Regions from separate parts of the Pseudoalteromonas sp. JB197 genome, predicted to be linked through region 2. Evidence: riboswitches for the same ligand, from Rfam matches in the RefSeq annotation. Region 2 holds a riboswitch; the other holds the start of a gene.
The links. Region 2 has a riboswitch for cobalamin ahead of CIK86_RS00670 (ABC transporter ATP-binding protein). Riboswitches for the same ligand answer to the same signal wherever they lie in the genome.
Positions count from the first base shown of each region.

Region 1: linked by a shared signal. The riboswitch ahead of CIK86_RS02105 (TonB-dependent receptor) and the one ahead of CIK86_RS00670 (ABC transporter ATP-binding protein) in region 2 are both predicted to bind cobalamin.

Region 1 is NZ_NRGZ01000001.1:439,728-455,150, forward strand. Features, by position in the region: gene argH (argininosuccinate lyase) at 1-589, shown strand, start outside; gene CIK86_RS02055 (hypothetical protein) at 862-1,059, shown strand; gene CIK86_RS02060 (hypothetical protein) at 1,075-1,608, shown strand; gene CIK86_RS02065 (hypothetical protein) at 1,675-2,130, shown strand; gene CIK86_RS02070 (hypothetical protein) at 2,149-2,529, shown strand; gene coaD (pantetheine-phosphate adenylyltransferase) at 2,543-3,037, opposite strand; gene CIK86_RS02080 (TetR/AcrR family transcriptional regulator) at 3,224-3,892, shown strand; gene thiI (tRNA uracil 4-sulfurtransferase ThiI) at 3,965-5,422, shown strand; gene CIK86_RS02090 (2-dehydropantoate 2-reductase) at 5,448-6,350, opposite strand; gene CIK86_RS02095 (VanZ family protein) at 6,343-6,693, opposite strand; gene CIK86_RS02100 (YajQ family cyclic di-GMP-binding protein) at 6,857-7,339, shown strand; cobalamin riboswitch at 7,590-7,755, shown strand; gene CIK86_RS02105 (TonB-dependent receptor) at 7,792-9,630, shown strand; gene msrA (peptide-methionine (S)-S-oxide reductase MsrA) at 9,701-10,237, opposite strand; gene CIK86_RS02115 (efflux RND transporter permease subunit) at 10,325-13,423, opposite strand; gene CIK86_RS02120 (efflux RND transporter periplasmic adaptor subunit) at 13,427-14,479, opposite strand; gene CIK86_RS02125 (DUF2982 domain-containing protein) at 14,724-15,423, shown strand, end outside.
Region 2 is NZ_NRGZ01000001.1:151,542-166,964, forward strand. Features, by position in the region: gene CIK86_RS00660 (LysR family transcriptional regulator) at 1-234, shown strand, start outside; gene CIK86_RS00665 (porin) at 397-1,335, shown strand; cobalamin riboswitch at 1,381-1,522, shown strand; gene CIK86_RS00670 (ABC transporter ATP-binding protein) at 1,601-2,413, shown strand; gene CIK86_RS00675 (iron ABC transporter permease) at 2,415-3,416, shown strand; gene CIK86_RS00680 (cobyric acid synthase) at 3,426-4,916, shown strand; gene cobO (cob(I)yrinic acid a,c-diamide adenosyltransferase) at 4,900-5,499, shown strand; gene CIK86_RS00690 (cobalamin-binding protein) at 5,499-6,374, shown strand; gene ung (uracil-DNA glycosylase) at 6,371-7,033, shown strand; gene CIK86_RS00700 (DUF3545 family protein) at 7,095-7,274, opposite strand; gene tal (transaldolase) at 7,545-8,495, opposite strand; gene yaaA (peroxide stress protein YaaA) at 8,727-9,506, shown strand; partial or broken gene CIK86_RS00715 (mechanosensitive ion channel domain-containing protein) at 9,639-10,286, shown strand; gene CIK86_RS00720 (IS66 family transposase) at 10,310-11,791, opposite strand; gene tnpB (IS66 family insertion sequence element accessory protein TnpB) at 11,872-12,222, opposite strand; gene CIK86_RS00730 (hypothetical protein) at 12,219-12,560, opposite strand; partial or broken gene CIK86_RS00735 (mechanosensitive ion channel family protein) at 12,644-12,958, shown strand; gene mgtE (magnesium transporter) at 13,046-14,413, opposite strand; gene CIK86_RS00745 (HPr family phosphocarrier protein) at 14,561-14,833, opposite strand; gene rapZ (RNase adapter RapZ) at 14,877-15,423, opposite strand, start outside.

The sequences.
Region 1 (15,423 bases), 290 kb from region 2:
AATTGACGCCTGCATTAAAGCGCGTCAAGCACTTGGCGGAACATCAATTGAGCAAGTAACCAGCGCTATTAAAGCTGCGAAAAAAAAACAGCAAATAACGGTTCGTGATGCCAATTTAGACGATGTTGAATCGATTGCTAAGCTAGTTCAGCATTGGGCTACGGTAGGCGAAAACCTACCACGGGCTAAAAGTGATATGGTGCATTCGATTAACGAATTTGCTGTAACCGAAATTAACGGCAAAGTATCGGGGTGTGCCTCACTGTACATTTACGACACAGGTTTGGCGGAAATACGTTCTTTGGGTATAGACCCACAAAGCGCAGTGTCAGGACAAGGGCGGCAGTTAGTTGAACATTTATTAGCGAAAGCCAAAAAATTGGCGTTAAATAGAGTAATAGTGCTAACCCGAGTCCCAGATTTTTTTGAAAAACAGCGTTTTAGCTTTTGTACCAAAGAAAGCTTGCCAGAAAAAGTAATGAAAGATTGTGAGCTTTGTTTACGTAAAGAAAACTGCGATGAAGTCGCCATGGAATATATTTTAAAGCTAAGTAATAAAGCGGAGATCCCGTGTAAATTCGTGGCTTAAACTCCCTAGATGTAAAAAACGTACGGGTTACCCTCGTGCGTTTTTTTATGGGTGAAAAACACTAATTTAAGTTATAAATATAAAGTTTTATGATTATTTCAAGTGTTAATTAAAAGTTGGCACAGTGGTTGCTTTTGTTATAAGTGTAAAATGCAGTAACAGCTTAGATAAAAACGTTGCTGCTAAATATAAGGTCAATTTAATTACCCTCTTTAAAAAGTGTAATACAAGATTGCGCCAACAATACAAAAATACCTATAAGGAATAATCACATGCAAGTTTCAGCTAACAACCAACTACAAATGCAAGCATACAATAAAACGCAACAATTAAAGCCAGCAATGGAACAAACTGCTAGCCCTAAAACCCTGCAATCTGATACAGTAAGCTTCTCTCAAGAGGCATTAGCAGCCGCTGGTGGTGATAAGTTAGCGAGAGGTAATACTATACTGTTACCTCGCCCTAAGTGAGCAATAAGGTAATAAATGTTTTTAGCTGAGTTTTTTGGTTTTTTTTCGTTGTCAGCCCTTGTTATGTGGGGGTTCTTAATGGCTTTCTTATTTAATATCTTCGTATTTACATTAGATGTTAAAAGAAAAAGTACTTTGATGCTCAGTTCATTTATTTTGATGCTTTCATACTCTGCAACAGATTATTTCTTTACTTGGATTTCTTATTATAATACAACTTACTTTGATTGGGCTGTACATGATTTAATAACTATTTTATGTCTTGGTTTATCTTACAAAGTAATTAAAGTAACTACTCCATCTTTTCTATACTTAACTTTAGGCCTTTCAATTAATATGCTGTTAGCTCTTTTAATGCATGTTGATGTCTTTATCAATAATAATACAAAGCCTTGGTTCTTTTGGGATGCATATACTTTTGGTGTAACAATTAATGATTTCATTATGATTGTCGCGTTAATTGTTGATCGAGATTTCCTCGGCTTACATAAGCTAAAAAGCAAAGTACTATCTCTTTTTAAAAAACCTAAATTAAAATACAATCAATAATTAATGTATCTACTTGACTTACTTTTAGCTGATTACGTAAGCGCATTTATACAATGGGGCTTTTTAATGGCCTTTTTATATTCGCTAGTGTCAGGTATTAATAAGGCCGATAAGTCTTTAATTTATATAGCCGCTATAATGATGTGCTCCTACATTTTTAGTGATTTACTGCTTATATTAAATAATATCTACTTAGATTGGATTCTCTACGATCTCCTAACAATTACAATATTGATAGCCGCTATATTCACTTCTTATGTATTAACTTCTACAGCCAGTAATTATATTATTCTTGGATTATTTGTTAATGCCTGCCTAACAATCGCTATTTATTACGACTTGTATGTATTAAATAACATTGACGAATGGTGGCTTTGGAGTGTTTATTCAATTGGCGTTAACGTTATCGATTTACTTATGATTGCAGTGCTTTTTATAAATAAAGACTTTTTGGGTTTGATTAAGCTCAAACGCTTTATTTTTAATCGTAATGTATTACAGCAGAATCAAATTGACCATTAGTGAAATCTCGCTTTTATTATGATGACTTCATATTTTTTAAGTGCATTCCTCGATTATGAAACAGTAACACTTATAGATTGGGCAACATACGATGTGCTGACAATTGGTGTAATTATTGTGTGGGGTGTGTTGATTAAACAGCCTAAACCAATAGCATTAATGTATTTAATTTTAGGACTAAGTATCAATGCTTGTTTGTTTTTTGCTATGTATTACGATATTTATGTTTTAGAACAAACCGAAGTTTGGTGGTTGTGGACTTTGTACGCAATAGGGATAAACGTTGTTGATTTATTGATGGTGCTAGTATTAATTATAAATAAAGATTTTTTAGGCCTAGTATGGTTATGTAACAAAGTTAAAGCGCGCTATATGAATAGAGCTAGCGCACTTAAGTAATGCGCTCGTTAGTTTATTTACTGTAGCTGCAACCTAGCTTTTTATTAAGTGCAGCCATTACAATAGGGTCTACAAATTCGCTTACATCACCATTATGGCGTGCCACTTCTTTTACTAAGGTTGACGAAATAAACGAATTTCGCTCTGACGGGGTTAAAAATACACTTTCTAAATCTGGGTTTAGGCGTCGATTCATATTCGCTAGCTGAAATTCATAATCAAAATCAGAAACCGCTCTTATGCCTCTAATTAATACATTAGCATTGTGATCGCGTGCCAAATCAGCAAGTAAACCTGAAAATCCTATCACTTTTACATTATCTATATGAGTTAAAAGAGTATTAGCTAGAGCTACACGCTCATCAAGGCTAAAGCAAGGCTGTTTACTGGGGTTATGAGCAATAGCAAGGATAACAGTATCAAACATTTTTGAGGCACGTTGAATTAGATCTGTGTGTCCGTTAGTTAGCGGATCAAAAGTACCTGGATAAATTGCAGTGATTTTCATAAAGTATCGCTATGTATTATTTTTAGCATTAGTGTAACAGTGTTTTTTATACAAATCAGCCTAGTAAGTGGCTTTAATTGTCACGACTAAGTTATTACACAGAGTGTTTAATTATGCTGTTTTTGTTTATACTAGACAACTTATTGTACGAATTGTAACTTGTTGAATAAAATAGAGTGTTAGTATATGAATACCAAGGATAAAATAATACACACCAGTATTTCATTGTTTAATGAGCATGGTGAGCGAGCGATATCAACTAATCATATAGCCTCGCATTTAAACATGAGCCCGGGTAATCTTTACTACCATTTTAAAAATAAAGAAGACATTATTCGCCATATTTTTGCGCTGTATAGTGAGCACTTGAGCACTCACTTTAAACCTATAAACAAAAATGATGATGCATTTAGTCAGTTAACGGTATATCTAGATTCGCTATTTGAACTGATGTGGCGCTACCACTTTTTTTACGACAATTTAGGCGATATTTTGGCGCGAGATACGCAGCTTAAGCAGGCTTATATTGATTTTCAACTAGAGCTGTTAGAGCAGGTGCGTAAAATAATACTTGGTTTACGTGATAGTGAAATGATTGCGATTAATGAGCAAGATGCGCTCGAACTTGCACATACGCTTAAATTAACAGTTAGTTTTTGGACCCCTTATATTAAAGCCCGCAGGCTCAGTGGCGCACTTGCCGAGCAAGATATTTATCATGGTATTTTAAAAGTATTAACTTTATTTAGAGCCTACAGCACAGATAAAAGTAGCGATAAAATGAACCAGTTACGCGAAAAATACACGCAACTTGCTCACTCAGCCCCAAGTATTCCGGCTGCTCTTAGTTCCTAGGCGTTAATTTTTTTGCTATAATCGCGCGCCCAATGCCTGGGAGCGCGAATTCCCGCAGTCTAAGAGTGAACTATGCTTAAATTTATCGTCAAACTACATCCTGAAATTGCCATCAAAAGCCGCTCGGTTCGTAAACGCTTTACCAAAGTGTTAGAAAATAACATTAAGATTGTACTGCGCCGTATTGACGAAAAAGTACAAGTTAGAAACAACTGGGACAATATCTCAGTAGTTACCCTACTTGAAGGTGAGCAAACACGTGCCACTTTTATTGATAGCCTAGCGCGAATTCCGGGTATTGTGCAGTTTATAGAAGTAACCGAAACGAGCTTTGAAACGCTTGACGATATTTATAAAAAAACCATTGAATTAGTTGGTCACACCATTGAAGGTAAAACGTTTTGTGTACGCGCTAAACGTATTGGTAAGCATGACTTTACTTCAACGGAGTTAGAGCGTTATGTGGGCGGTGGACTAAATCAGCATGTTGCCGGTGCAAGCGTAAAGCTAAGCCACCCAGAAGTAACGATACGCCTTGAAATAAAAGACGAGAAAGCTTACATAGTATCGCATACTCACCTTGGCATGGCAGGCTTCCCGCTGCCAACACAAGAAGATGTACTATCGCTTATGTCTGGCGGTTTTGATTCGGGTGTAGCCAGTTATCAAATGATCCGCAAAGGCGCTCGTACGCACTTTTTGTTTTTCAATTTAGGCGGTGCGGCGCACGAAATTGGTGTTAAACAAGCGAGCTACTACTTATGGAATAAATACAGCTCAACTCATAAAGTTAAATTTATTACCGTTGATTTTGAACCAGTAGTAGCAGAAATATTAGAGAATATTGAAAACAGCCAAATGGGTGTGGTGCTTAAACGCATGATGATGCGTGCAGGCAGTAAAGTGGCCGAGAAATTAAATATTCAAGCTTTGGTAACCGGTGAAAGTATTGGTCAGGTTTCTAGCCAAACATTAGCAAATTTAAGTGTCATTGACCGCGTAACCGAAACCCTTATTTTACGCCCGTTAATTCAACACGATAAACAAGAAATTATTAATATTGCACGTCAAATTGGTACGGCCGAAATGGCCGAAACGATGCCGGAATACTGTGGTGTTATTTCTAAAAAGCCAACTGTTAAAGCTAAAATAGAAGTAATAAAAGCAGAAGAAGAGAAGTTCGACTTTGATATTCTTAATACCGTAATAGAAAACGCACGAGTAATGGATGTGCGCGATATTGATGTAGAAGCTAAGCAGGAACTAAAAGAAGCTGAGTCGGTTGCCGATTTACCAGCTGGTGCAGTGGTAATTGATATTCGCTCTCCAGAGGAAGAAGAAGCAGCACCACTGGAAATTGATTCTATAGAAGTGGTGCATTTGCCGTTTTTTCGCTTAGCAACTAAGTTTGGTGATTTACCAAAAGATCAAGACTATTACTTGTATTGCGATAGAGGTGTAATGAGCCAGTTACAAGCGCTTATTCTACACGAACAAGGCTTTACTACGGTAAAGGTATATCGCCCGTAAAAGTTATCTATTTAAAAAGCGTGGTTTATACCGCGCTTTTTTTTGCTGCAATTTTAGCTAAAAGTTCATCGTTAAAAGGGGTTTTTATATTATAAAGCTTGCCTTGCTCGCTAATGTACCCACAAATTGCCATTATTTCGGTTGCTCTATTGTGAGCAACATCTTGTTGCATAGATGAGAAGTTCTCTGCGGTACGTGCCATCACATCATACGCACTGCTCAGTGCATTGATTAACGTTACATCAAGGTTTTTTGCCTTAGCAATATTACATGCTTCGGTTAGCAGGTTAATTATAATTGAGCAATATTGAGGCTCGCGCAACTGACCATTTTTAATGTTATGTAACGCACTTAGCGGATTTATTGCTATGTTAACTAATAACTTATTAAAACGTAGCTGCTCAATATTCATAGACGCATTTAAAAGGGGGATCGCGGTTAATTGATCCGCCATAATTTTGCTATTTTTAACACCTAAGTTGTTACATCCGCCAATTATACTTTGCCCATTACCAGTGTGCTGTACTATATATTGGTTTGATTTAAACCCAGCCATACTCGTTGTTAAAAAATAAAGCGCTTGGTGTTCATTGAGCTCACATTTTAACTGCTCTACATTACCCATACCGTTATGCGAAAGCACAACAGAGCAATGCTGAGGCAAAAACTGTTTTACTTGTGCAAATGCGCTTTGCACTTGAAAGGCTTTTACCGTAAATAAAAACACATCAAATTTAGGTAAACTATTAAGCTCATTTAATGAAATAAAAGAGGCATTTATTTTTTGTGAAGCACTGTTGTCACTACTGTAAAAGCGAGTGTTACTCGTACTTTTTCGGGTTAACACGCTTACACTATGCTGCGCACTTAAAAAGTGGGCTAATAATAAGCCTATTGCGCCGTCGCCAATAATAAGAATTTTAGCCATGAGAGTTCTTTTTACGTGGGGTTAAAATTGCTTTGATTATAAAGTAGCTTGCTGCGCCGGCAAAATCTGCAATAAAATCTGCGATTGATGCTTGCCTATATGGAAGTGCGTCTTGCATTATTTCTATTGCAGCACCGTAACCGGCTAATAAAAGTATTTGTGCGTATAAAGGGAGTTTAAACGCTTTATCCATTATTATGGCAAGGATGAAAAATATCCCAAAGTGGGCTACTTTATCAACATGAGGAAACAGGTTGCCAACCCCTTTTATTTCTTTCGCAAATAAAAAGGTAAACACCACAATACTAATTAAAAAAATTGCTTGATAAATACGCCTTGTCACAACAAATCCTAAAATCGCTTAAAAAAGAAACCGTAGTATATCAAACTAATTTAGTATCGCACCTGAACAAGATGCATAAAAGTGTAAAGATTTATAGTTTTAGCGTTATAATCGCTTTAATAAATTAAGTATAAAATTAAGATAAAATAGTTAGGAGAAATCAATGCCTTCATTTGATATTGTATCTGAAGTAGAAATGAACGAAGCTAAAAACGCAGTTGATAATGCAAACCGTGAACTAGAAACTCGCTTTGACTTTAGAGGAGTTGATGCATCGATTGAGCTAAATGATAAAGTAATTAAGCTTAAAGCCGAAGCTGACTCTCAGGTTATACAATTATTTGATATTTTAGCGAGTAAAATTTCTAAGCGTGGTATGGATGTATCAAGCCTTGAATTGCAAGATATTAGCCGAGCGGGTAAAAATGTTTTTCGTAACGTTGGTTTAAAGCAAGGTATTGAAAAAGAGATGGCTAAAAAAATAGTTAAAGCCATTAAAGATTCAAAAGTTAAAGTACAAGCCGCCATTCAAGGTGAAGAAGTACGCGTAACGGGTAAAAAGCGAGATGATCTTCAAGAAGCTATGCAAGTAGTACGCAGCGCCGATTTAGGCCAGCCATTTCAGTTTAAAAACTTCCGCGATTAATAAAACAGATTACAGATATTATAGAGATTAGGAGACTAATTTTTAAAAAATTTGTGTTAAAAAAGCCAAGCTACAGCAATGAAGTTTGGCTTTTTTGCTATTAGTAGCTTGGTATGTAATCTAACTCTTTTACAGTGATTGTTGAGGGTTTATATCGTTAAAAATTAAACTTTGGCTATATAGACGTCTATTGACATTTATAAACAAAATACTCACAATAGCGACCTATTTTCAAGGTGCTTGCTTAATACCTTTGTATACGTTTCAAAGTATTGAAATTAACAGCAAGATAATCGGGAAGTTGGTGCGTTTTCAAGACGATAACAACCCCAACACTGCCCCCGCAACGGTAAAGTATTAGCAGCTATTATAGTGTTGACTGAGTCCGGAGACCGGCCTTGAAGTAATCTTACTTATTAACATCTTTGCGGTGGGCAAAGGTAGGGGACATCATGTTAAATAAAACCGCTCTAGGTGTGGCAATTTCGGCTGCACTTTCATTTTCAGTATCTGCAACAGTGCAACCAATTGAAAAAATAACCGTTACAGCTAATAAATTCGAACAACCTATTAGTAATGTGCTGGCCAGTGTTAGCGTAATTGACCGTGCTGATATTGAAAAAAGTAATGTGCGAGACTTACCTAGTTTGTTGGCTTCTCAAGCTGGTTTTCAAATTAACTCAAATGGTGGCTTTGGCCAAAATTCAGGTGTTTCGCTACGCGGTTCAGGTTCACGCCATACCCTTATTTTAATTGATGGTGTTAGAGTCGGCTCGGCTACTCTTGGCTATAAAGGTATTAGTAATATTGCCCTTAATACTATTGAGCGTATTGAAGTTGTTAAAGGTTCTCGCGCTGCTGTTTATGGCTCAGATGCCTTAGCTGGGGTGATTAATATTATTACTCGTAAAGCTGATAATATTCGCTTAGATGCTACTTTTGGCAGCAATGCTTATAAAAGCTACCAAATGGCGGGTGGAACAAATATAAATGATTTAAGTGCATCATTTAACGCTGGAATTGAAAAAACCGATGGTTTTGATGTACTGCAAAACCATGCACCAGATGAAGACGCTTATGAGAACAAAAATATTGGCTTCAATATCGCTTATAACGATGACTATTTAGGCAAGCTAACCGTACAAACTCAGTATAATGAAGGTTATGCTCGTGATGATAATCAGTACAGTGCAGCAGACAGCAGTGATGAAAGTAATGATTTTGAAAACTACCAAGTATCATTAGGGTGGAATAAAAGCTACGAAAATCAAATACACCATATAGCATTCGCATTTTCTAGCGATAGCCAAGATAACACCAGTGAAGGTGTGGTTAGTATGTACGAAACTAAGCGAAATCAAATTGATTATACTGGACAGTATATTGTCTCAGATGAGCTTAATATTAATGGTGGCTTGAACTGGTACAAAGATAAAATAGAAACCAACGCAGGTAATTACGATAAAGATAGCCGTGAGGTTTTTGCTGGCTTTTTAGGTGCGTATTACGATGATAATACGGTTTTAGCTAATATCGCAGTTCGCCAAGATCATGACCAACAATTTGGTGATAAAACCACGTATACAGCAGCGGTAGGTTATCATTTAAATAAGTTTGCTACGTTTAGAGCAAGTCAAAGCACGGGCTTTAAATCGCCTACCTTTAATGATATTTATTTTCCAGGTTCAGGTAACCCAGACCTAAAACCAGAAACGTCTGAGAATAAAGAATTAGGTTTGTTGTTAAGTTATCAAGATATTGCTTTAGAAGTGTCTATTTTCCGTAATGATTTTGACAATAAAATAGCGTGGGCACCAACACCTGCAGGCCCTTGGCAGCCAACAAATATAAACGAAGCGCGCCATGAAGGCATTGAGTTTAGCTTTTCGCAACAACTAATGGGTTTTGAGCATGCATTTAACTTCACTTACTTATCTGCAGAAGATTTAGAAACGGGCCAAGAGTTAGCTTATGTATCAAAAAATACCTTTAACTGGTCTTTAAATAAAGGGTGGGGAGATTTTGATGCGGGTATCGATTTGCAGTATCGTGGCGATAGGAAAGGTAAATTAACAGATTTATCTTCATATACATTATGGAACCTAGTCGGTAACTATCAAGCAACTGAGCAGTTAAGCTTTTCTTTACGGGTCGAAAACCTGTTTGATAAGCAGTACGATGAAGTTGATGCCTATGGTATTGATTTAGATGGTGATTATATAAATGATGAATTTTATTACTATAACACCGCTGACCGACGCTTATTTATTGGTGCTGCATACCAGTTTTAATATGCGCTAGGTAGCTTAAACTTAAAAGCTCGCTAAATTAGCGAGCTTTTTTGTGCGTAACAAAATGGGTTTAATCAGCTAAAAACTCTTTAAATTCGGTTTCGAATTTATGCAATTTAGGGGCAATTAAAATACTGCAATAGCCTTGGTTTGGATTTACGTTGTAATAATCTTGATGGTAATGCTCTGCTGGATAATACGTGGTGGCAGGGCTAACCTCAGTCACTATTGGCTCGCTTACCTGGTTTTGTAATTGAGCGATCACCGCGTTAGTAAGTGTTAGCTGTGTTTGGTTGTGATAATACACAACACTGCGGTATTGTGTGCCTATATCGTTACCTTGGCGGTTGAGCTGGGTGGCATCGTGCAAAGTGAAAAACATTGCTAGTAATACTTCAAAACTAATAATAGTGTCGTCAAATTCAATTTGCACTACTTCTGCATGGCCGCTAGTGCCTGAGCATACTGATTTATAGGTAGGAGTGTCTGTGTTGCCACCAGTGTAACCCGAGCTTACATTTAATACGCCGTTCACTCGTCTAAATGCGGCGTCTATACACCAAAAACAGCCGCCACCAAGGGTAGCGACTTGCGTTGTTGAACTCATAAATACTCCAAAATAGCTGTAAGTTTAGATTATGCAGAGCATAAGTCTAAAGCGTCGTAACAACAAGGTTACGACGCTATTAGGAGGTTAGATCTCTTCGAATGGCTTTTTAGCGGCTTGTTTATCAAGTTTTTGCTGCAAAAACTCAGGTGACTGTGTATTGCGCGCAAGTGCATAGTAAGCAGCAGGTACTACAAACAGAGTCAGTAGGGTTGATACAACAACACCGGTAAACACTACAACACCAATCACCATACGGCTTTCAGCACCCGGGCCCGAGGCTAAAACCAGAGGTACCGCACTCATTACAGTGGTTAATGAGGTCATAATAATAGGGCGTAGGCGCTGCGTAGCGGCTTGTAAAATAGCTTCGCTAAACTCTACGCCTTTGTCGCGTAGTTGGTTGGTAAACTCAACAATTAATATGCCGTTTTTAGCACTTAACCCTATGAGCATCACAATACCTATTTGGCTGTATATATTAAGCGTTAACCCCATACTCCACAGCCCAAACATGGCACCCATTAAACCAAGTGGCACAGTTAACATAATAACAAATGGATGCATAAAACTTTCAAACTGAGCTGCCAGTACTAAAAAGGTCACGGTTAATGCCAGCACAAACACATAGGTCATGGCTGAGGCACCTTCATAAAACAATTGCGACTCACCTTTATAGTCAATGGCACCATCAATGTCGTTTTCCTCTGTGGCAACCTTGTTTAAAAAGTTTAGTGCTTGTTCTAGCGTGTAACCATCAGCGAGGTTGGCACTTAAAGTAATTGCACGCATACGGTTGTAGCGGTTTAAGCGCGATGCGGTAGCTTCTTCTTTTAAGCTAATTAAACTATCAAGCGGGACTAGCTCGCCACTGCGTGATTTAAGATAAATGTTTGATATATCAGTCGGGTTGGCAAAGTCTTCTTTAGTGCCTTTTAAAATAACGTCGTACTCTTCGCCGCGGTCAATAAAGGTGGTTACACGGCGTTGGCCAAGCATGGTTTCGAGTGTACGCCCTACATCAGATACTGAAACGCCTAAATCGGCAGCTTTGTTTTTATCTATGCTGACTAAAAACTGCGGGAATGTTTCTTTGTAATCATGATCGATTCTAACCAGTCCTGGATTTTTCTCAGCGCGCTCTATAATACGGTCGCGCCAATCGGCTAGTTGTGCATAATCATTACCTTGCAAAACAAATTCAATAGGGCGAGATGAACCACCGCCGCCAATGCCTCGGCGCATAATAGCAAAGGCTTGCACGTCGGTAACTTCCTGCAGTTTAGTGCTTATTTCGTCCATTATTTCCCAGGTAGAACGTTGGCGTTTGTCCCAATCGGCCATACCTACAATTGCTACACCGCCACTGCCGCCCCAGCCTGGTACGCGCACGAGTACGCGGCTTAGCTCGCCAGATTCAGAATAAGGCATTAAGCGATCTTCAATTTTACTCATGTTAGCGGCATTGTTCTCATAACTGGCGCCTTCAGGGCCACTCATCATAACAAAAAAGGTACCACGGTCTTCTTTAGGTGTTAGCTCAGAGGGTATTTGAGTAAATAATGAATAACTTACAAAGCCAGCTAATAATAAGCTGATCATTAAGCCCCATTTGCGGGTCATGTTAGAGGCAAGTGAGTTACGATAACTAAGCTCTACCTTAGCAAAAAAGCGGTTCATCGACTGGCTAAATTTACTTTCTTTTTCAGAGGCTTTTAATACTTTAGAACATAACGCAGGTGAAAGAGTAAGTGCTGTAATACTTGAGAAAAACACTGCGGCACTTACCGCCATAGCAAATTCAGTAAATAAAGCACCAATACGGCCATCCATAAATACTAAGGGTACAAATACCGAAATAAGCACTAAAGTGGTGGCAATAATTGCAAAGCCCACTTCGCGCGCGCCTCTATAAGCGGCCAATAAAGGAGGCTCGCCAAGCTCTATGCGGCGATGAATGTTTTCTAACATAACAATGGCATCATCAACCACTAAGCCGATTGCTAGTACCAGTGCAAGTAAAGTAAGTAAGTTAATGGAATAACCCATAGCGAGTAAAAACATAAAACTACCCACTAACGCCACCGGCACAGTAACTGCAGGGATTAAGGTGGCACGAATATTACCTAAAAATATAAAAATAATTAATACAACTAAGCCCATAGAAATAGCAAGGGTGCTGTATACCTCATTAATCGATTCTTTTATAAAAATAGATGAGTCGTAACTATCCTCTATAGTGGTTCCTTCGGGTAGGTTACGTTTTATTTTTTCAAGTTCGGCGCGGGCGTTATCAACCACAGTTAAGGTGTTGGCTTTAGCTTGCTTTACAATGCCTAAACCAATCATATTGCGGCCATTACCCCGAAATAAACTCTCGTCATCGGCGGCTTCTAGTTGTACATCAGCCACTTCACTTAAGCGTACTAGGTAACCGTCATCACCGCGTTTTATTACTAGGTTTTGAAAGTCGCGCTGATCTTTATAACTGCGGGCTGTACGTACAGTAAAGTCACGGTCAACCGATTCAATTTCGCCAGCGGGTAACTCTACGTTTTCGGTGCGTAGTGTTTGTTCTATATCGCTCGCAGTAATACCGCGAGCAGCCATCGCTTGGCGGTTTAGCCAAATTTTCATGGCGTATTTTCGTTCACCACCAATGCGTACGTTAGACACACCATCAACTACGGCTAGGCGATCAACAATAAAACGCTGTGCGTAATCAGATAATTGCATTGAGTTCATGGTTTCGCTGTTTAGCACAAACCATACAATAGGGCTTTCATCGCTGTTAGACTTAGACACCTCAGGCGGGCGAACTTGTTCAGGTAGGCTATCTGCGGCGCGGGCAACACGTTCACGCACATCGTTAGATGCAGCATCTATATCGCGCTTAATATCAAACTCAATCGTAATATTTGAGCGGCCATTACGGCTCGATGAGTTAATACTTTTAATGCCTTCAATACCCGAGATACGGTTTTCGATGACTTGGGTTATTTTGGTTTCTATAATCTCTGCAGAAGCACCAGTATATTCGGTACTAATATTAACAATAGGTGTTTCAATATCAGGGTACTCACGCAGTGGCAGCATGCTAAAAGCAACGAGCCCAAAGGTGAGTAAAAGTAGGTTTATTACAATCGCAAAAACAGGGCGTTTAACGCTAATATCGGTAATTTTCACGGGTTATCCCTTCACGCTAACTTTACTGCCAGAGCGAATTTTTATTAGCCCTTCAGTTATAATTTGCTCACCATCGGCTAAGCCTTCATCAACAGCAACCCAGCCGTTATTTCTGCCCGCAATATGCACTTCAACACGATTAGCAACACCGTCCAAAATTTGAAATACGTAATGTTTGTCTTGTAGCGGAATAATTGCTTTTTCTGGAACCATTAATGCTTGGTTACTACTTAGCTCTAACGCTGTTTTAAGTAGCATACCAGGGCGAAGCAAACCTGAATTATTTGCAAAGCTGGCGGTTACTTCTACGCTACGGGTTACCGAGTCAATACGCGAACTAATATGCGTTACTTTACCGATAAAGGTTTGATCTGGATAAGCATCATTTTGAGTGAGCACTTTCATACCGGTAGCTAATTGCGCTAAATATTTTTCAGGTACTTTAAAGTCTACTTTAATGATACTTATGTCATCGAGCGTGGTAATAATTGAACTGTTATTTACATAGGCACCAATCGATATTTCACGCTTGCCCAACATGCCAGAAAATGGCGCGGTAATGGTCATTTCAGCTAGCTTGGTTTTAGCACTTTCTAATTGTGCTTGGGTGGCATCAACTCGTGATAATTGCTCTTCAAGTAACGATTTTGCTGTTGACTGAGAACGTGAAAGTTCGGTAAGTCTATCGAGTTGGCGTTTTTCTTCGCGTAAATTAATATTTAGCTCTTTTACAGCAATTTGTTCTTGTTGGCTTTGCAGTTGTACTAGCTTTTGGCCTTTGCTAACTAGGTCGCCATCTTCAAAGAAAATATTAGTCACGTAATCACTTTGTGCGCTGGTAATATATACAGCTTGGTTAGCGCGAGCGCTACCAATAGCTTCAATCATTACTGCATTTTCTTGCGAGGTAACAGTGTGAGCAGACACTTGCGTGGCCATTTGTGAAAAATCTGCTTGTTCACCTTGGCTAGCGGGTAAATATAAATAAACGCTAAATATTACGAGTAGCGTAATAATAAATGGAAAAAGAGCTCTACCTGATTGTCTTGAGTACATTGCTTTAATACCAAAAAATAAATTATAACTATTGTACGAAATAACACCGAGAAAAGGCGGTATTATGTCCCATTAATTTGTGAATTAAGCGTAAAAGTTATAATAATTAATTAAATAAACTCATGCTTGAGCTTTAAAAGGTATTTTATGAAGTTAAATACGTCGTGCAAAAAATGTTTAATGCTCAGAAAAATAGCATTGTGGGGCATTATTATGTTCATTTTTTACAGTGTTTATTATCAATATGGATGAGTTTAACGCTATGCAAATTAAGTATCGTGCGCAGGGAGCTAAGCATGGCATAGAAGCATTAATTGTTGGTGCGATTGGTTTGTTATTCATTATGCTGTTTAATTTATTACGCCCTGGTGAAATTAGCATTCTAGAAATTTTTTTAGTTAGTTTGTGTATTGCAGCAATAACAATTGGTTTTTTTAAAACCCAAGAGCCATTTTATAGCTTAGTGTTAACCACTGAGCAGTTAACTTATCAGCACAAATATGGTGTTTGGTATTTAGCTCATAGTAATTTTAAATCAAGCGGGATACCCAAAATAGCAGTAGGGCTTGAGCACCTAGAGCTTAATGCTGTGGGAATTAAGGTAAACGACATGGATGAATTTTTAACGAGTTTAGCCCCTAGAATCGCTGGGAAATTACTGATCGAGCAGCGTTATTTGTTTATGCAGCTAGTTAAAAGGCATTGCAAAAATGGCGATTGCCCATCAGAATGGTTAGCAGAGGATACACAATATAGATCTAAAAATGGAATTAGCTATAATGGGTTAATAGCAATGTTTGCCAACAGGGCTAAACATCTGCAGTTATTAACAGGCTATGATCTACTATTACCAACAAGTGTATTAGATAGAGATATTTGGGGATTTAGTGCTAACTTAAATAAGTGGAAAAGTAATCCCTGTCAGTTTATAAAGTCGCAAAATA
Region 2 (15,423 bases):
AGTACAGGGCGTATAGCACTTGATTTAATATTGCAATGCGGAGGGAGTGCATTCATTCCTCAAGTACTTGTTGCAGCGCATTTAGAAAAAGGCGAGTTATTTCATGTGAAAGACGTAGAAACCACCTCGCGCGATATATTTGTTGCCTATCACAGAGACAATGAGCAAAAAGAGTTAATAGAAACATTAGTAAATTTATTAACCCAAATGACTCCTAAGTTACCCGTTGAGTAAGGCCAATGGTTTTGCTGTATATGTACGTTTGATTGCAACTATTATGTGTTTTTATGAATTTAAAAGTGTAAAAATATGACGGCTGTAATATTTTTGTCATTTAACAGTGCCAAACTCCTGTTGCATTAAAAACGAGTCTGTTGTGATTATCGAGGAAATAACATGAAATTTGTAAAGTCGAGCTTATGTATAGCTTTATTAGGTGGTTTGTCTTTTAATGCGCTTGCTGAAGTGGATTTTTACGGTAAAGCGAACGTAACACTACAGTCGTCGGATGATGGTGAGGGGTCTTTTACGGAAATTAAAAGTAACTCATCACGTTTGGGCTTAAAAGGGTTTGAAAAAATATCTGATGGCTTAGAAGCTGTTTATAAGTTTGAATTTCAAGTTGATGTTTCTGACGCCGACTCAAAAGGTGATAATGACGACAATATTTCTGCTCGTAATCAGTATATAGGTTTAAAAGGCGCGTTTGGCCAAGTTGTTATTGGCCGTAACGATACCGCGCTTAAGCAGTCACAAGGTAAAGTTGATTTATTTAGCGACCTTGAAGGCGACATTAAAAATGCCTTTAAAGGTGAAAATAGAATGGGCAGTAGTGTTTCTTATGCCTCTAATTCTTACCAAGGTTTTAAGCTTTTGGCTACGTTTGTTGCAGAGGATAGCGATGCAGCAGGTGCTGAAAATGGCTATTCAATGGCAGTAACTTATGGTGACGCAGCCCTTAAAAAGAGCGCAATATATGCCGCTATTGCTGCCGATAGCGAAGTGAACGGCTACGATGTAGTGCGCGCATCAGTACAAGGTAAAGTAGCCGATTTTAAATTAGGCGCTATGTATCAAACGCAAGAAAAAGTTGATGGCAGTAGTGAGGCCGACGGTTATTTATTAAGTGCGGCTTACACTATGGCTAGCAATACCTTTAAATTGCAGTACCAGGCAATGGATTTTAAAGACAGTGATGACAAAACGGCTATTTCGGCAGGTGTTGATCATCAGTTAAATAAAAACACTAAATTATTTGGTTTTTATTCTAATTTCGATATGGACAACAACGTTGACCAAGACTACTTAGGTGTAGGTATAGAATATAAATTTTAAGCAGCGCTTAGCACTGCCTTTTTAAGCCGTACTTTGTTAAGTGCGGTTTTTTTTGCTTTAAATTATTTACTTAGCCGCCCATAATAGAGTATTCATTTGGAATGAGGTGCAACTCCTCAACTGTTCCCGCAACTGTAATTAGCATAACGCTTTAAGTCAGATACAAATAAACAATTTTAACGAGCGGGTTTACTCATCTTCAAATTATGTACTAGCCATAGTTAGTTGCATTGTTAGTGAGCGCATTCCTGCCTAGGGCTAACTATTGCAAACTCAAACGCCATTAAATACACCATTGTTAAGCGTTAATCGCGTGTCGTGGAATATTGGCAGTAAAACTATCCTCAACAATGTTAATTTGCAAATAAAGCAAGGTAAGTTCGTTGGCTTAATTGGCCCCAATGGCGCAGGTAAATCTAGTTTACTGCGGTGTTTGTATCGCTTTAATCAGCCCACTGCAGGGCAAATTAAATTTAATAATACCGATATTTGGCAGTTAAAAAGCCATGAATACGCAAAGCAGGTTGCGGTTGTTTTACAAGAAACCCCATCACAATTTAATTTAACTTTATTAGATGTGGTTGCACTTGGGTTAACCCCGCATAAAGCATTATTTAGCACCACCACAACAGCCGACACACAAAAAATAAACCAAGCTATAGCGCGAGTTGGCTTGCAGGATCATGCAAGCCAACGTTTTGAGTCGCTTTCGGGAGGAGAAAAACAACGTGCATTAATTGCTCGGGCTATGGTGCAGCAACCGCAACTATTAATTATGGATGAGCCAACCAGCCACTTAGATGTGAAGTATCAAATTCAGGTAATGGAGTTGGCTAAATCGCTTGGCGTTACTGTGTTTGCATCGTTTCATGATTTAAATTTAGCCGCTGCTATGTGCGATGAGCTGGTGGTTATAAATCACGGCGAAATTGTTAATACAGGCTCTCCCATCGATGTGCTCAGCGAGGACATGCTCAATGATGTATTTGGTGTATGTGCACAAGTAAGCCACCACCCGCAAATGTCTAAACTAGGTGGTGTTATTCCACATATTACTTACTTTTATGGGTATGAATAATATGCGCATGCTTAACAATCATTCAATAGCACTTTTAGTCACAGTACTAGCTGCATTATTTACGTTATTTACGGCGCTGAGTTATGGCGCTGCCGACACATCATTAACTGATGTATTTAAAAGTATTTTCACCTCAACAGAGGGCTCCTTTAACACTCGAATTATTGTTGAATTAAGAATGCCACGCACATTACTGGCATTTTTAGCTGGCAGTGGTTTAGCCATTGCCGGGCTTATTTTGCAAACCGTGACGCGTAATCCGTTAGCAGATCCTTATTTATTTGGGATATCGTCTGGGGCGTCTTTGGGGGTAGTTATACTCATGGCGTTTGTGGGCATTAGTGCGGGCTTTGCATTATCGGCAGCGGCATTGGCTGGCAGTTTAGTGGCTATGAGTTTACTTATATTGATTGCAGGGCGGCAGCAAAGTGGGCAAGTAGAATCTATGCTGCTGGCAGGTGTGGCCTTGTCATTTTTATTTAGCGCATTTACCAGTTTATTACTTTACTGGAGCGATCCTCAGGCAGTTGCGGCTATTTTATTTTGGACGCTCGGCAGTTTTGCACGAGCGCAGTGGGCAACGCTGTGGTTACCTTTTGTGGTTATTATATTGTGTACATTTACAATGCTTAGTTTTAGGCGCCAACTAAATGCCATGCTGCTCGGCGATGAAAGTGCTATAACACTGGGTGTGCGGGTACATCGCTTTAGAATATTGATGCTAGTTTTAAGTTCGCTGATAACGGCAGTGTTAGTGGCTATGTGTGGCGGAATTGGCTTTGTAGGATTAATGGTGCCGCATATAGTGCGCTTTTTTATCTCCCAAGGTAGCTTATCTGGCTTACTGGTAACGAGTTTGGTGGGCGGTACTTTTATGGTTTGGGTTGATGTGCTAGCGCGCACGTTATTAACTAATCAAGAGTTACCGGTTGGGGTTATTACTGCAGCTATTGGTAGCGTGTTCTTTTTAAGCTTATTGTATTTTCGTAAGCGCCAGGTGTAGGGCTATAAAATGAAAACGTTAATGGTGCAAGGCACCACATCCGATGCGGGTAAAAGTACACTGGTTGCGGCGCTGTGTAGAGTATTTGCTAATAGAGGGCTAAATGTAGCGCCATTTAAGCCACAAAATATGGCATTAAATAGTGCAGTTACAGATGATGGTGGTGAAATAGGTCGTGCTCAAGCACTGCAAGCTATAGCGGCAAAGGTAGCCCCTGAAACTGACTTTAATCCCATATTACTTAAGCCAAATAGCGATACTGGCGCGCAGGTTATTATTCATGGTAAAGCCATAAGTAATATGGAAGCTGGGGCGTATCACGATTATAAAAAAGTAGCTATGGATGCAGTACTCACGTCGCATAACCGTTTAGCAAAACGTTTTGATTTATTGCTGGTGGAAGGGGCGGGCAGCCCAGCCGAAATAAACCTCAGAGCCAACGACATTGCTAATATGGGCTACGCCGAAGCCGTTGACTGCCCCGTAATTATAATTGCCGATATAGATAAAGGCGGTGTGTTTGCTCATTTAGTGGGTACTTTGGCATTATTGAGTGAGTCGGAGCAAGCGCGGGTAAAAGGCTTTATAATAAATCGTTTTAGAGGCGATATAAGCTTGTTACAAAGTGGGCTTGATTGGCTGGAAAAATACACAGGTAAACCGGTGTTAGGCGTATTGCCGTATTTACACGACCTAGCATTAGACGCTGAAGATGCAATTGCTATAGATAATACGCTAACTAATGTCAGCGTTAATATTGCCGTGCTGCTTGTGCCGCACATTAGTAACCATACTGACTTTGATGCACTGCGCTTACATCCCAATATAAATATTAATTATGTAGCGCATACACAAGCGATCCCCGATGTTGATTTGATCATTTTACCGGGGAGTAAAAACGTATTGAGTGATTTAGCCTTTTTAAAAAATGAAGGCTGGGATACACAAATAAAACGCCATTTACGTTATGGTGGTAAAGTGCTTGGTATTTGTGGTGGTATGCAAATGCTTGGCAATAGTATTAATGATCCCCTAGGTGTTGAGTCATCATTACAGCATATGCCGGGGCTAGCGTTAAGTGATTTTACCAGCACACTTACAGCACAAAAAATATTGAGTAATGTAACCGCGACTATGCAATTAAATAACCAGCAAACACTTTGTAGTGGCTACGAAATTCATGCAGGCATTAGCCAAGGTGAAGCACTTAATAAACCATTTTTAAGCTTTAATGAACACCCAAATGGCTTTACAGCCGATGGGTTTATTAGTGATGATAACGCCATAGCGGGTACTTATTTACATGGCTTATTTGATCAAGCGAGTGCCACATTGCAAATATTAAAGTGGCTCAAAGCCGATACAGTTATTAATCCGGTTAATATTAACCAGCACCGTGAGCAGCAACTAGAGCGTTTAGCTGCCATGTGTGAAACGCATTTAAATATTGCACACATTATTAAAATTTATGAAGGGCATAATCATGAGCGAACAAAGTAAAGATAAACATCAGCAACGCCAACAAAAATTAAAAGATCAAGTTGATGCACGAATAGCTGCAGCGCAACAAGAAAAAGGTATTTTTCAGGTTATAACCGGTAATGGCAAAGGTAAATCGACCTCGGGCTTTGGTGTGGTAGCACGTTGTGTTGGTCATGGAAAAAAAGCCGCTGTGTGCCAGTACATAAAAGGCACTTGGGAATGTGGAGAGCGTAACTTGTTACAGAGTGCGGGTGTAGAGTTTGTTGTAATGGGCACAGGCTTTACATGGAATACCCAAGACAAAGAGAGCGATACCGCAGCCGCGCAAGCTGCTTGGCAAGAGTCAAAGCGACTGCTTAGTGACGCAAGCCTAGATGTAGTGCTGCTCGATGAGCTAACCTACATGGTAACCTATGGGTATATTGATGTAGATGAAGTGCTAGAGGCGATTAGCAACAGACCGCCAATGCAGTCGGTTATTATTACCGGCCGTGCAGCCCATCGTAAATTAATAGAACTGGCTGATACAGTAAGCGAAGTGCGTAATGTAAAACATGCATTTGATGCAGGTGTTAAGGCTCTGCAAGGTTTTGATTACTAATGTTTAAACAGCTTGTTATTGGTCTATTGTTACTCTGTGTATCGCAGCATGCGCAGGCTAATAAGATACAAATTGATAAAGTACAGCCGGCTAAAGCGCTGCGTATTGTGGCACTAGCTCCGCACATAGTAGAAAACCTGTATGCAATAGGCGCGGGAGATAATATTGTTGGCACAGTTGATTACGCCGACTACCCAGCAGCGGCAAAAAGTATTACTCGTATTGGCGGTTACTATGGTATTTCAATCGAAAAGCTTTTAGTCCTTAAGCCAGATATAGTGATTGCGTGGAAAAGTGGTAATCAAAGCGATGATTTAGCACAAATAGAGCGCTTAGGTATTAAGCTTTATTTAACTGATCCAACTACAGTTACAGGCATTGCCGATGAGTTGCTTATGCTAGGCAAACTTACCGGTAACATTAAACAAAGCGAGCAAGTGGTAAAAGCATTTAATACTAAACTTGCAGCCATTACAGCCAAGCAACAGGGTAAAAGTAAACTCACCGGCTTTTATCAACTCTGGTCTGAGCCGATGATGACAGTGTCGAAAAATACCGGAATAAGTGAGTTAATGGCTACTTGCCAAGTAACCAATGTATTTGCAAATAGCCGCACCGACTATCCACAAATAAGCATAGAAAATGTGATAGTGGCTAAGCCGCAAATTATAATTATTCCGGATGAAAAATCAGCAACACCGCAACCCACTATTAATTGGCAGCAATGGCCAGAAATACCCGCAGTAAAAAATAAGCAATTTTTATCTGTAAATGCCGACTTACTACATCGCTTTTCAGCGCGAATGCTAGATGGGCTGGCCGACATGTGTGATAAAATAGACGTATCACGCCAACAAATAAAGAGCATACAATGAGCGATTGGACTGCATTTTTAAAGCAAGAATTACAGCAAGCGTATATGCAGCAAACACTCGACTACGTTGCTAAGCGCCGCAGCGAAGACGTTGCTGTTTATCCTCCAAAAGATCAAGTGTTTAGCGCATTTACTGCAACACCGCTTAGCGATATACGCGTTGTTATTTTAGGGCAAGATCCTTACCACGGTGAAGGCCAAGCACATGGTTTGTGTTTTTCGGTATTACCTGAGGTTAAAAAACTGCCACCTTCGCTTAAAAATATTTATAAAGAGCTGGCTAGCGATATAAACGATTTTGTTATTCCTACCCATGGCTACTTACAAAGCTGGGCAGAGCAAGGAGTATTTTTACTCAATACAGTACTTACGGTAGAGCAAGGCCAAGCCCATTCGCATAAACACTTAGGGTGGGAGCAATTTACCGATAAGGTTATTGCGCATATAAACACCCATTGTGAAGGCGTAATATTTATTTTGTGGGGGGCTCATGCACAAAAAAAAGGTAAGGGAATTGATAGCGCACGCCAACATATTTTAGCGGGGCCGCACCCGTCACCACTGTCTGCTCATCGAGGTTTTTTTGGCTGTAGGCATTTTTCAGCCACTAATGCGTTATTACAATCTCAAGGTAAAACGCCGATTAATTGGCAAGTATAATTTTAACTTTTAAAACCAAAGGCCCGCAAATAATGCAATGCAGGCCTTTTTAGTTAGTCGTTTAAAAGTCGAGTTCATTAACGGCTATGCTGTCTGTAAAGTAGTCCAACTCCTGTAGTTCTTTGCGTAAACGATACTTTTCTTGTATTGCTTCGATTTCGCGCCATCTTCTTTTTTTATTTTTTTGAGAAGCTTCCTTTTTTGTTTCAGGACCTTCTATTATATTGCTCAGGCTATCCATGAATATCTCCTTTAGACTGCATTTGATACCAGTCTTATTAAAAACTAAGCTATAACTGCTCACTAATTTAATGGTATAGGTATTAACTTCGCGAATACCTATACCATAGGCCTAGCTAAAATAGAATATAAAAGTGACAATTGTGTTACTAAATTGTGATTTATTGATGAAGGTTTGCTTTATGGTGGGTTTATAAGTTTTTTACATATAAATTGCAGGCATAAAAAAACGCCGCAACTGCGACGTTTTTTATACAAGCGTTTAAGCCAATTACATGGCTTTAAAGCGTGCTTCTAATTGCTCTTGAGCATCAGCAAAAGAGCGAATACCTTCAGCTAATTTTTCAGTCGCCATAGCATCTTGGTTATGCAACCAACGAAATTGAGCTTCGCTAAGCGGTGCCGGTTTTGGCTGCTGCGCAACATCTTTTGCTAGTAAATATTCTGGTGCATCTTCAAGGTTACCCAACTCTTCTAAAAGGTTAGGGCTAATAGTTAGCTTATCGCAACCAGTAAGGGCAAGAATTTCGCCGGTATTACGAAAACTTGCACCCATAACTACCGTTTTGTAGTTGTGGCGTTTATAAAATTCAAAAATGCTGCGTACAGACTGCACTCCTGGATCTTGCAGTGGGTCGGTCGGCTTTTCCATACCGTTAGCAACGTGCCAATCTAAAATGCGACCTACAAATGGCGAGATTAAAAATACGTTAGCATCGGCGCAAGCACGTGCTTGGGCATCACTAAACAATAAAGTAAGGTTACATTTAGTACCTTCTTTTTCTAGTTGTTCAGCGGCTTTAATGCCTTCCCAAGTAGAGGCTACTTTAATTAAGATTTTATCTTTGCTTACGCCTTCTTTTTCGTAAAGACTAAGTAGCGTGTGCGCTTTATCAATAGTTGCTTGGGTATCAAACGAAAGACGTGCATCTACCTCAGTAGAAATATAACCAGGTACAATAGCGCTAATTTCTTTACCTAATAATACCGCAAAGTAGTCGCATGCTAGCGCTAGTTGCTTCGCTGGATCTTGCTCGGTTTCTTTGGCGTAGCTCCATGCTTTATTTAAATAAGGCTTATAGGCTTCAATCTCGCTCGCTTTTAATAGCAATGACGGATTGGTCGTTGCGTCTTCTGGTTGATGCTTTTTAATTGCTTCAATATCACCCGTGTCGGCCACGATTGATGAATGTTGTTTTAGCCTTTGTAGCGCGTTAGTCATTTGCTTTCCTCATTCCAAGCAAGTTAAAAGAAAATCTAAACTACTTTAATATTACACCATACTGCAACAGCGAAGTAATGCTTGATAGGTCTTATGTCCTTATCAATATAAAAACGGTTATGTATGAATTATTAAGGTAGGATCAGTCTGTTTAATATTAAACAAAACGTGCTTTTCGTTTCATTTAATGTTGAAATTGACATTAAATAAATTACAAGTCAATAGCTAACTATGATCACTGTTATTTCACCTGCAAAAAATCTTGATTACACCACGCCACCTGCAACCGATAAGTTCACTCAACCGGAATTACTTGAGCACAGCGAAGCACTGATGCAAGTATGCCGTGAACTAACCCCTGCGCAAATTGGCAGCCTGATGAAAATTAGCGATAAGCTCTCAGGGCTTAACGCTGCTCGCTTTAGTGAGTGGGCACAGCCATTTACCACAGAAAATGCTAAACAAGCGGTACTGGCCTTTAATGGCGATGTATATGGTGGTTTAGATGCTAGCACGCTAACGGCTAATCAGCTTGATTACGCACAAAGCCACCTACGCATATTATCGGGCTTATATGGGCTTTTAAAGCCGCTTGATTTAATGCAAGCGTATCGCCTTGAAATGGGCACCAAGCTTGAAAACAGTCGTGGTAAAAACCTGTATGAGTTTTGGGGCAGTGTAATTGCCAATAAACTTAACGAGGTATTAAAAGCCGAGGACGCCCAATACTTAGTTAACCTTGCTTCAAACGAGTACTTTAAAGCGGTTGATAAAAAAGCCCTTAATGCACAAATAATTACTCCACACTTTAAAGACTGTAAAAATGGTCAATATAAAGTAATTAGTTTTTACGCTAAAAAAGCACGAGGCATGATGGCGCGTTACCTCATCGAAAATAAAGTAACTCAGCTAAGCCAGCTTAAAGAGTTTACAGTAGCGGGTTATTACTTTAGCGCCGAAGCAAGTGTGAAAGAGCTTGAGCCAGTATTTTTACGCGATGAACAAAGCTAAAACTTAAACCTTTACCTAATCTATAAAAGCCATGCACCGCATGGCTTTTTTAATACTGGCGCTATACTTGCAATTGATATGCGAATTCAAGATTGATTCTAATCACATTATAAATCAATAGGTGCAAGTTACATGTTTAGTATTCCCTCAATTAGCGACGCCGAAAAACTTATCGAAGAAAAACTCGGAGGGTGGTTTGATGTTGTTATAAGCCATATTCCTAATTTTATTGTGGCAGTTATTATTGTCATTCTATTTTCTATGCTGGCTCGCTTTGCCGGTAACTTAATGAAAAATTTATTACGCCGCTCCCTCGATTCAAAACAGATAGCTGATTTAATGGCTTCTATATTTAAAGTGCTGATATTAAGTGTAGGAGTGTTTATAGCACTGGATTTTATGGGCTTAAAAGGCACTGTAACGTCATTACTAGCTGGTGCCGGTATTGTTGGTTTAGCGATTGGTTTTGCATTTCAAGATATGACCGAAAACTTAATAGCAGGTATTGCTATGGGTATTCGTAAGCCATTTAAACCAGGTGATGTAATAAAAACTGATGATGTGTTTGGCTCTGTGCATTCAATAAACCTGCGTAATACACTAATAGAGAGCTTTTATGGGCAGCAAATACTAGTGCCTAATAAAATACTATTTAGAAATGTATTGCGAAACTACAGCACGCTAGGCGTTAGACGCATAGAAGTGCCGGTAAGAATTTCATTAACAGAAGACATAGAAAAAGCCGCAAACGTTATTGTGGATAAAATTAATCAATTTGAGTGTGAGCGTCTAGCGAACTACACCTATGTTTTAAAATTCCAGGGTAACAAGCTGTCGATATCGGGCTCAGGCTGGCACAGTTCATCAAGGCAAGCACAGATGTAATTAAATGGGATTAGACCATTTATCTTGGCGGTTTCCACAATGCTGTAAAGGGTGGCACTAGCATGGGCACCGTTAGCCGTTTGGCTAAATAACCAATTCTTTCGGCCTATCACAAACGGTTTTACCGCGCGTTCTGCTCTATTATTATCGATGCTAAGTCGGCCATCATCAACATAGCGTATGAGCTTGTGCCATTGATTTGCCAGGTAATTAGCTGCCTCTATCAGTTTGCTGTTCCCCACTAAATTTGGCTGATCCTGCTCAAGCCATATTTTTAGCTTGCTAAGAATAGGCAGGCTAACCTCTTGTCTTGCCGTATATTTGTCATCCACACTTTTATCTTTGATGCGTGACTCAACGCCGTACAGTTTTTGGATAAGGCTCAATACCACATCCACTTTGCCGGTTTTGTTTTTACCTTGTAGCTTTTTCGCGTCGATAAATTTACGACGAGCATGCGCCCAGCAGCCGATTAAGGTTGCCTCTGTTCTGGCATAGGCTTGATAGCCATCCACGTGCAAGTACCCTTGATATCCATCAAGATAATTGACCACGCAGGCGGCCGCGCGACTATTGTGGAAGTCGTAAAGTACGATATTAGGGATAGGATTATTCGGGTCTGGTGAATCCCTACCTGAGCAATACACCCACATGTAGCTGTTCACTTTATCTGATTTCACCACTTTTAATGGCGTTTCATCGGCAAACAACGTGGGCTGCTTTAGCAGTTCGGCTTTAAGCCGCTCAACGAGTGGCACGAAGAGTGTGGCGGATTTGTCTATCCAACTACTCATGGTTTGGCGACTGAGCTCAATACCGTATTGTTTGAACATCGCTTCCTGGCGATAAAGCGGTAACCCATATTGGTATTTACTGGTGATAAGCTGACTGAGCAAACTGCTCGTTGCCATGCCTTTGTTGATAGGCATGGCAGGCATTGAGGCTTGCTTTATCGGTGTATGAGTCGAGGATTTATCACAGTGACGGCAAGCGTACTTAGGACGAATGTGCTCAATTACTTTGATTTGAGCGGGGATAAACTCAAGCTTTTCTGACTTGTCTTCACCCATTTTATGTAGCTCACCGCCACAGCAATGACACAATTTATCTTCAATATCGTGAATAACCTGCTCACGGGGTAAGTCTTTTGGCAGTGGCTTACGCACCGGCTTTTTACGGGTATAACTAATGGATTGTTGCTCAGCCTCAGCGGCTTCAATAATCTCTTCCACTTCATTGAATAACTCGCCTTGCCCTACAAAGCCTTCAGCACTTTTGCCGAATTGTTTTTGTTGGGCTAAACGCCAGCGCTCTTCCAAGGCTGCGATTTGTGCATCCTTCTGCGCTAACAGTTTTTCAAGTTCAGCAATACGCTGTTTAAGGGCGAGTTCATTTTTCATGAGGCCTATTTTAAGGCATAACAAAAGGCTTTCCAGTGCTAACTGAGCTAACTTTGATGATCATCAATCGATCGCAAATATTAAAGCACTTGCTTACCTGCAATATCAATTTTGCTGTGGCCAATCACATCATAACCCGATAATAACCAGTGTAATTGCTGCTCGCTTAAGGTCATGGTGGGTGACATGAGTTTGGGCCATTTGAACTTATGCTTATCTAATCGCTTATACCACAGTGCAAAACCGGTGTTATCCCAGTAAAGCAGTTTGAGTTTGTCACGGCCTTTATTACAAAACACAAATAGCGCACCACTGAGCACGGGTAGTTCAAGCTCTGCTTCCACCAACGCCGCCAGACCATTAATTGATTTTCGAAAATCAACGGCATCGACACATAAATAGACGGTGGGTACATCAACGAACATCCTCATACCGTTAGCCCTTTAATAATGGCAACGATATCGGCCGTCGCTAAATCGATAGGAAACGTGAGTTGGCCGGTTAGCGTATCAAACTGCAGCGTATTTTGACGAGTTTGCGCGCAGACTTCAGTAGTTTGTTTTACCTGGACAAAACGTGATGATGTAAGGCACTGCGTGTGCACTGGCAAGGTGGAATTAGGCTGGTCTTTTGCCAGTAAAGCACGTTGTTTATAATAAGTCGTAATAGCGACATTATGGTGTTGGCAGAATTCAATATTAGTACCACTAAACGTACTGCGTTGCAGCAAAAGCTGCTGCCACTGTGCGCTTGTTCTGTAAGTTTTCATCACCTGCTCCGAATTTATCATTGAGCAGGTATTTTTAGATAATCAGAACATCGATGCTAGGTGTGGTTCGCTAGACGCTTACATTTGAGTTTGTAATACGCCAAGATGAAACGGCCGTATACGCCGAGAGTTTTGGCGACAGTAGTATTAATTTATTATTGTGGTTTTGGATTAAATACCCTGGTGAGCCAGACTTTATGACAGTACGCCACAAAGGTGTTGTGGCAGTACAGCAAGCACTAAATGAGGCTGATATTCGTATTCCATTCCCAATACGTAGTTTAGATTTTGGGGTTAAAGATGGCGAAAACCTCGATGCAATAATAAGTAATAAAGTAAATACACAATCGTCAAAGCAAGAAGGAGCTGATGGCTCTACAATCAATAAAGAAGACTAGATAACCTGAACGCTGGTTAAATTATATTGCGTAAAAGTTACTTTTAACCAGCGCGCATTTACACAGTAATGTGCGCTGGTTTATTTATTAAACCAGCAACCAAGTTGCGGTGCCTAAAAAGGCAAATATACCTACTATATCGGTTACTGTAGTGAGTATTACACTGCCAGCAAGTGCAGGGTCTATTTTCATACGTTTAAGTATTATAGGAATACACGCACCCGCCACACCCGCAACAACTAAGTTCATAAACATTGCAAACGCCAGTACCGCGCCAAGCATTAAGTCCCATTGCCATAGGGCTATAACACTGGCAATTAAAACAGCCCATAAAATACCGTTTAATGCACCAATGGCGAGCTCTTTTATCATTACAAAACGTTGGTTAGTTTGGTTAATATGACCCACTGCTATACCACGAATAACCAAGGTTAATGACTGGCTACCGGCCACCCCACCCATTGAGGGGACAATGCCGTTAAGCACGGCTAAAATAGGCAGTATTGCTAAAGTGCCTTCAAAAAAGCTGGCAACAAAAGCGGCTGCCAGAGCCGTTAATAAGTTAACACCTAGCCAAACAGAGCGTTTTTTTGAGCTTTTTAAAACCGGTGCAAAGGTATCTTCTTCATCATCAAGACCCGCTAAACCTAATAAGTGATGCTCTGCGTCTTCACGAATTACATCAACAATGTCATCGATAGTAACACGGCCAAGTAGCTGGGCGTTGTCGTCAACTACTGGGGCTGATATCCAGTTATGACGTTCAAATAACTGCGCCACTTCGCTTTCATCCATCGAAATAGGAATAGACTCACAGTCTTCATCCATTAGGTCGTGAACAATTTTTTCGGGCGAATTGGTTAGTAAGGTACTTAACGATAAAGCGCCTAAAAAACAGTTATGCTTATCGACAACGTAAAGGTCGTCGGTACCCTCAGGGAGTTCGCCGCGCAGACGAATGTAACGCAGTACCACATCTAGGGTTACATCAGGGCGAATGGTTACTGTATCTGTGTTCATCAGCGCGCCAGCAGAGCGTTCCTGATAGGAGAGTGCTTGCGTAGCACGTTCTCTATCTTGAATGTCCATGGCGCTAACCACGTCTTTATAAACCGTGTCAGGCAGGCTTCGCAGTACTTCACCTAAGTCATCGTGGCCCATGTCTTCAGTGGCAGCAGCAATGTGCTTAGGTTCCATTTGGGCAATAATGCCTAAACGTACATCTTCAGAGAGTTCTTCAAGGACATCACCTTGTACATCTGGATCAACTAATTGCCAGAGCAGGCGACGAACTTTATGTGGTGATGATTCTAGTAAAAGTGCGGTATCACAAGGAGCTGTTTTTGCCAGCATACGCCTAACTTGAACAAACTGACCACTATTGAGTGACTTGGTCACTTGTTGTAATTGTTGTAATTGTTGTAGTGGGTAGTCTTGTTCGAAAGTTTCGGGCATTGGCGTCCTTAATTTATTTTTATAACGTTAGGGAAGAAGTTAGTCATTAACTTCGTTCAGTTTATCTTACTTTTTTTAGCCAAACTAGCTTAAGGTTTCACTAACCCTATATTTTAGCTCGTTTACTTGGTTTAAATAAAGTGCCTACTATTCTTGTTCGTTAAAGCGCTGCGCTATTAATTGGCCAACGGCATGTAAAGCATGCTCTGCATCGGGTCCTTCGCACACTACTTTTACTTCTTTACCTTGGCTGCTTTCTAGTAACATTAAAGCCAGTACACTATCGCCAGCGGCTTCTTTTTCATCTTGAAATAAGGTAATAGATGCGTCAAATTGTACCGCTAATTGTGCTAATACGGTAGCGGCTCTAGCATGCAGACCAAGTTTGTTTTTTATTAAAAACGTATTTTCTAAGCGCATAAGATACTCTACTTAAGCTGAACAGATGATTATTTAAATTGAATTATTTTTCTTGCTCGCGATGGCGAATTTTTACATTAGGGTGAGACATAGCAAAGCTTTCACCAATTGTTTGCGCTAAATAAACTGAGCGGTGCTGACCACCAGTACAACCAATAGCAATGGTTAAATAACTGCGATTATTACGCTCTAGGTGTGGTAACCACGTTTGTACAAAGGTTTGAATTTGCCAAGTGAATTTTTGCACAATACTATGACTAGCTAAATAATCTTTTACTGGTTGATCTAATCCAGTTAAAGGCTTGAGCTCCGGTTCCCAGTGTGGGTTTGGTAAAAAACGCGCATCAAAAACATAATCAGCACCTTTGGGAATACCATGCTTAAAGCCAAACGACTCAAAGGTAATGATAAGCTGTTTGTCTTTTTTACCGAGTATGGTTTCACGCATAGATTCAGCAAGTTGATGCACACTTAAATCGGTTGTATCAATGACATGATCAGCCCGCGTTACGAGTACATCGAGTAATTCTTTTTCCTTTTTTATTGCTAAATCTAGCGGTAGCGAATCAATCGAAAGCGGGTGCAAACGA